DNA from 2 places in the Lysinibacillus sp. fls2-241-R2A-57 genome. Region 2 is predicted to be linked to the other one. Evidence: predicted binding sites of a transcription regulator. Region 2 holds the regulator's gene; the other holds the start of a gene.

Region 1 (3,415 bases), on a different contig from region 2:
CCAAGACGTAAAACTTACATCTTGGGCAGTCTTTTTGCTCTTCCACATTGAAAAAACAGGTCCCATCCTATTTGTACAATCTAAAATGAAGGTCAATGCTATGCAATTTCAATCGTCGAAGTGATGGATAGAAAGGGGAAAGTTGCGGATAGAAGAGTTGAAGCGACGACGGGTAGAACAATCGAAGCGAAGGAAAGAAAAGGCCGGAAAAGGCAAGGCGAAGGAAAGAAAAGGCAAGGCGAAGGAAAGAAAAGGCAAAGCGAAGGAAAAAAAAGGCAAAGTGAAGGAAAGAAAAGGCCGGAAAAGGCAAGGCGAAGGAAAGAAAAGGCAAAGTGAAGGAAAGAAAAGGCCGCGGTGGATAGAAGAGTCGAAATGATGGATAGAAAGGGAAAAAACGTGGATAGAAGGGCCAAAATCGTGGATAGAAGGGCCAAAATCGTGGATAGAAAAGCCGAAATGCCGGATAGAAGGGCCAAAGTGAAGGAAAGAAAAGGCCGCGGCGGATAGAAGGGCCGAAATCGTGGATAGAAAGGCAAAAAACGTGGATAGAAGGGCCAAAAACGTGGATAGAAAAGCCGACGTGACGGATAGAAAAGGCCGCGGCGGATAGAAGGGTCGAAATGATGGATAGAAAGGGAAAAATCGTGGATAGAAGAGCCGAAGTGACGGATAGAAGGGCCAAAGCGAGGGAAAGAAAAGGCTCGAAGCGATGGAAAGAGCCAACAGAGTGACGGAAAGAAATCCAAGCGACGGAAAGAATCATCCAAGCGACGGATAGAACTATCGGAGCGACGGAAAGAGCCGCCAGAGCGACGGATAGAAATTAAAGTGACGGAAAGAACTATCCAAGTGACGGAAAGAACTATCCAAGCGACGGAAAGAGCCGCCAGAGCGACGGATAGAAATTAAAGCGACGGAAAGAACTATCCAAGCGACGGAAAGAATCATCAAAGTGACGGATAGAACAATCGCAACGACGGAAAGAGCCGCCAGAGTGACGGATAGAAATCAAAGCGACGGAAAGAAATCCAAGCGACGGAAAGAATCATCCAAGCGACGGATAGAACTATCGGAGCGACGGAAAGAGCCGCCAGAGCGACGGATAGAAATTAAAGTGATGGAAAGAACTATCCAAGCGACGGAAAGAATCATCAAAGCGACGGAAAGAATCATCCAAGCGACGGATAGAACTATCAAAGCGACGGAAAGAGCTATCGGAGCGACGGAAAGAGCTGCCAGAGCGACGGAAAGAACTATCCAAGCGACGGAAAGAATCATCAAAGTGACGGATAGAACTATCAAAGCGACGGAAAGAGCCGCCAGAGCGACGGATAGAAATTAAAGTGACGGATAGAACAATCGCAACGACGGAAAGAACCTCCAGAGTGACGGATAGAAATTAAAGTGACGGAAAGAGCTGCCAGAGCGACGGATAGAACTATCCAAGCGACGGATAGACCTATCGCAACGACGGATAAAACATCCCAACATTATATGTAGAACCAAAAAAGACATCTCAGAAATAATAAATCTGAGATGTCCTAATTTTTATTTACGGTCGCTACGATCCATAATATGGTCGATTAAGCCGTATTCTTTTGCGCGCTCAGCAGTCATGAAGTTATCGCGATCTGTATCTCTTGAAATAACTTCAAGCGGTTGACCCGTGCGTTCTGATAAAATACCATTTAATTTTTCACGTAAGAATAAAATACGTTTTGCAGCGATTTCGATTTCAGTTGCTTGACCTTGTGCTCCGCCAAGAGGTTGGTGAATCATTACTTCAGCATTCGGTAATGCGAAGCGTTTACCAGGTTCACCAGCAGCAAGTAGGAAAGCACCCATAGATGCTGCCATACCAATACAAATTGTTTGTACTTTTGGCTTGATGATTTGCATTGTGTCATAAATTGCCATACCAGCAGTGATAGATCCACCTGGTGAGTTAATGTAAAGAGAGATATCTTTATCTGGATCTTCTGCTTGTAGGAATAGAAGTTGAGCAACAATTGAGTTAGCAACATTGTCGTCAATCGCACTTCCTAATAGGATAATACGGTCTTTTAGTAGTCGTGAATAGATGTCATATGCACGTTCACCACGACTTGTTTGTTCAATAACTGTAGGAATTAAATTCATGTTAAATCCTCCTTAAAAAACTAAATTCGAATACTTTTGCTGAAAAACATCCGTTGTGTTTCAGCTGTATCCTTATCATACACATTATAGTCAGGGAAGGTCAAATATTAACCCTGCTAAAGTGAAATTAATTAAATAAAAAATGGATCGATGCAAAAATCTGATCTTGCTTAAAAAGTATTGCGAAGTACGGGCGACGAGAAGGCTCAGGCAACGTCTGCGTAAAGCGTCCGGTCGTAGTCATGCGCAGTCAACTACATATTTTGGTGAAGAGCCTAAAAAAAATTAAAATCTTTTGCATTCTATAGTTGAATTATGAGCAATAGGTTTGTATAATTGATAAGGTCATAAGTTAAAGTACAGTACACTATTTTGCAGGTATGCTTCAAATGAGGATTATCTACATCATGCTTTTCATAAAGCCTAGAGTGAGTACTTTTTTTTTGTGGTCTTAATTGCCCTCGTGGTGTAATGGATAACACGTAAGATTCCGGTTCTTGCACTGGGGGTTCGATTCCCTCCGAGGGCGCCATTTTACTGATTAATTGATTTACTTTTATAGCTCATTCTCCTAATAAGTAGTTTAGCAGCCTGCTTAGTGGAGAAAGAGGGGAAATAATGGGAATACTATCTATTAGCATTATTCCCGTATGTGTTCCTTTCAAACCTTCAAAAAAAGCAACAACTCCAAATTATTTTTTAGTGAACATACTGTACGTGAAGACTAGTGTACTAGTCGGAAAAAAGAATCCTATCTGAGGGGATTCTTTTTTTTTTGCAAAATAGATCCACTGCCTATAAATGTATAAATATTCATCAGCTTGCACTATTTTCATTTATTCAAACCATTATATTCTAAAAAACCCAGACGAAATAAATTTTTATGAAAAAATAATTACTTTTATACAGAATGTTATTGTCTAAAGAGAATAATGTCACTATAATTGACCTAATAGTCTAAAGTTTCCGAATTGACTAAAATATTAAGTGTGTTTCGGAAAACAATCGAATTAGGGGGAGTAGCTATGAAAAAAAGTTTATCTATGTTACTTGTGGTCGTCGCAGCATTTGCAATAGTTTTAGCAGGTTGTGGCGCAAAAGAAAAGACATCATCTGGTAGCGAGCCATCCGAAGGTGAAAGTGGTAAAAAAGTTTATAAGGTAGGAACAGAAGCTACTTTTGCACCATTCGAATCGCTTGATGATAAAGGTAATGTTGTAGGAATTGATGTCGATATTTTAAAGGCGATTGCTGATGAAATGGGATTTGAAGTGGA
Region 2 (3,415 bases):
ACCAACATCCTCTTTACCTTTCCCTACGAGCTCTTCAATACCTGCTTCAATCATTTGAGGACTAATATCAATGGCTTCCAATGCTTTTGCAGCAATACCACCGCCTTCACGGATAAGCCCTAATAGAATATGCTCTGTTCCAATTGATTCGTGTTTCCAACGAATAGCCTCTTCTTGTGCAAGCTGTAAAACTTTTTGCGCGCGTTGTGTAAAACGATTAAACATCAAATGAACCCTCTCCTTTTTCCCCAATAATAGGCTTACTCATATTTTCTTGAAATAATGCCTCACGAAGCATTTCAGCTCGTGCGCGATCTCGCTCAGCAGGTGGCAAAACATCCCCTGCATAATGCTGTAAAAATCCAGGTTGCATACTGACAACACATTCGTTTAAAGTCGTCGCTTTAATACCTTTAATTAGCTGTAAATCAACCCCTAAACGAACATTTGATAGGCAAGTAGCCGCTTCCTCACTCGTTAAAATTCGAGCATGTGTTAAGGTACCTAAAGCACGGTATACGCGGTCTTCTAGGGCAAGCTCTGCTTTTTCCATTAACTTACCTCTTGCATGCCGTTCTTTCTGAATTATTTTTTCAGCGACACTTTGAATGTCCGCTAAAATATCATCCTCTGTTTTTCCTAGTGTAATCTGATTCGACACTTGGTAAACATTACCTAAATTTTCACTACCTTCTCCATATATTCCCCTCACTGTCATTCCTAATCGTGTCATTGCATTAATGATTTGATTCATCTGACCTGTGAGTGTAAGGGCTGGTAGGTGCATCATGACAGATGCTCGCAAACCAGTACCAATATTTGTTGGACAGCTTGTTAAATAACCAAATGTATCTCGAAATGCAAAAGGCAATGCTTTCTCTAAGATACGATCAATTTTATTGGCCTGTTCATATGCTTTTTGAAGTTGAAAACTGGCCGCCATACATTGAATGCGTAAATGGTCTTCTTCGTTCACCATAATGCTAGTTGATTCGTCATCAGATAAAAGTATGGAACCCACTAGCTCTTTTTTTGCAAGCTGAGGACTAATTAAATGTTTTTCAACAAGTATTTGACGCTGTAAAGATGTTAAATCCTTAATAGCAAAATAAGAGTAATTTTCTTGAAGTTTCGTACTATCCTTTATTGCATGTGTAACTGCCTGCTCCACCTGTAATGCCTCATTCTCTGTAAAAGCTAATGGAAAGCGATAACCATCTAAATTTCGAGCAAGACGGATGCGTGTACTAATGACAATATCTGAATAATCGTCCTCTACACTCATCCATATTGGTGTTGCACGTTCTAAAAACGATTCAATCATCACGACACATCACCGCCTTCAAATTGTAGCTGCTTCTCAAGTTCCTTGGCTTCATCACGAAGCTTGGCTGCCTCTTCAAAATGTTCTTCATCTACAGCAACCTTCATACGTTTACGAATATCTTCAATTTGCTTTTTGATAACATAAACATTGCTCCTGGCACCAGGCATTTTCCCTATATGTTGAGGACCAGCCTGGATACGGTTAAAGAGCTTCGGTAAGTGCTCGCTAAAGGTGTCATAGCAGCTAGGGCATCCAAATTTACCTTCTTTTAAAAACTGTTTATACGTAAATCCACATTGTGGACAGGTTTGCGGTTGTGGTTGCGCCTGCTGTTTTTCACCTACTTTTTGTTGCTGCCACGAAGGTGAGCCAAACCAATTGGATAATAGCTGTTGTATTGATACTGGCTCCTGTTTAAATTCTGCATGAAATGGATGGAACTGAGAGGCGCAGACGTCACAATAATGATGCTCCACCTTTTGACCACTTTGAACTTGTGTTACGGTAACTGTTGCATTACGTTGCTTACAATGTTCGCAAATCATTTCCATCACCTCTTTTATTTTTGCTGTTCATATTTAATCGTTGTTAGCATCGCTCGTAATATTCTTGACCGAATGTTATCCCGTAAAGGGAGTTGCAAATCTATAGTTGAGCGATCAACTGCCGCTAACATTATTTTCGCTTCTCGCTTTGAAATTACCTGCTCATCAATTAGTCGATAAACTAAATCTTCTGCCATTGTTTGCGATGCCCCACCTTCAATTTGCCTGAGGACATCGTCGATTAGATCAATTTGTGAATTCGCACGGACACGTAAAATTCGAATGTATCCACCACCACCACGTTTGCTTTCAACAAGGTAACCTCGTTCGGCAGTAAATCTTGTATTAATTACATAATTTATTTGTGAGGGCACGCACTGAAATTTATCTGCAATTTCACTACGTTTTATTTCAATATGCCCTTCTCCACCTAATTCAAGTACTTGCTTTAAGTAGCCTTCTATGATGTCTGATATATTACGCATTTTAGGAATACACCTCGCTTACTCCACTGACTTTGACTATCTTTGACTTTCTTTGAGTATATTATACAAAACGCTTGAAAATAATTGCAATTATTTCGCACACTGAAATGTCGAAAGCCCCGCTCATACCTATAATTTACCCTTATCATCAATGAAAAAAACGCAAGCATATGCCACTAGCATATACTTGCGTCTATAAAAATTATACCCAACGACCAACAATTGGATAACGCCAAGGCATATCAGATAAAGCCTTCACAATACCGATAATTGGGACAACGAATAACATAATTCCGAAGATAATTAAGAACGGAATACCAATTAGTAAAAAGCTTAAAATACTTGAAATTGCAATTAAAACCCACATTATAATTTGGAACAGCAATGCTTGGACGGAGATTGCTTTTATTTCTTCATCAGAACTAATTAAGAAAAATATAATTGGTACTATCCATGGCGCGAAAAACGCACTTGCGTGTATGATTACCTTAGACCATTTTGTTTCCATTTATATCAATCCTTCCTTATCATTTTATTTTGTTTTATGTACTTTATTTACGGATTTATACCCTAGATAGTTTCAACATTTTAATTGGATTTATATAAAATTTTTGAAAGGCATGTGATACTCAATGGAATTTAATAACACACTTGCAAACGAATATGAAAAAGGCATTCGCCGTACGCTACCTAGTTATGATGCGATGCTGCGTTTAACACAAACCTTTTATCAATCTACATTACCCGAGAAAGCTGATTTTTTAATCGTTGGTTCAGGAAGCGGCAATGAAATTTTACAGCTCGCTGAGAAAAGGGCTCATTGGTCATTTGTTGGCATAGATCCTTCTTCAGCAATGCTACAAATTGCTGAAGAACGTTTAAAACCTCTACCTAATAATATGTCTTTACATCAAGGCACTATACTAGATACTTTACTGCCTTCAGTGAAATTTGATGCTGCTAGCTGTATTTTAGTACTTCATTTTATCAATGATCATCAAGAAAAACTTGCAACATTAAAGGAAATAGCAAATAATTTAAAACCTGGTGCACCATTT

What was found. The regulator CtsR, encoded in region 2, represses protease genes until heat stress. The targets are predictions, from matches to a motif close to ATGGTCAATAAAGGTCAAACA.
Region 1: a site for CtsR is predicted at 2,226-2,246, ahead of clpP (ATP-dependent Clp endopeptidase proteolytic subunit ClpP). Genes of this name have one in related genera too.

Annotation. Positions count from the first base shown of each region.
Region 1 is NZ_JARVRU010000092.1:11,716-15,130, reverse strand. It holds gene QRN68_RS15730 (hypothetical protein) at 68-763, opposite strand; gene QRN68_RS15725 (hypothetical protein) at 781-948, opposite strand; gene QRN68_RS15720 (hypothetical protein) at 1,009-1,302, opposite strand; gene QRN68_RS15715 (hypothetical protein) at 1,339-1,506, opposite strand; gene clpP (ATP-dependent Clp endopeptidase proteolytic subunit ClpP) at 1,549-2,139, opposite strand; tRNA gene QRN68_RS15705 (tRNA-Arg) at 2,597-2,671, shown strand; gene QRN68_RS15700 (basic amino acid ABC transporter substrate-binding protein) at 3,165-3,415, shown strand, end outside.
Region 2 is NZ_JARVRU010000041.1:65,363-68,777, forward strand. It holds gene QRN68_RS08860 (ATP-dependent Clp protease ATP-binding subunit) at 1-228, opposite strand, end outside; gene mcsB (protein-arginine kinase McsB) at 218-1,327, opposite strand; gene QRN68_RS08870 (UvrB/UvrC motif-containing protein) at 1,324-1,872, opposite strand; gene QRN68_RS08875 (CtsR family transcriptional regulator) at 1,887-2,357, opposite strand; gene QRN68_RS08880 (DUF4870 domain-containing protein) at 2,560-2,865, opposite strand; gene QRN68_RS08885 (class I SAM-dependent methyltransferase) at 2,990-3,415, shown strand, end outside.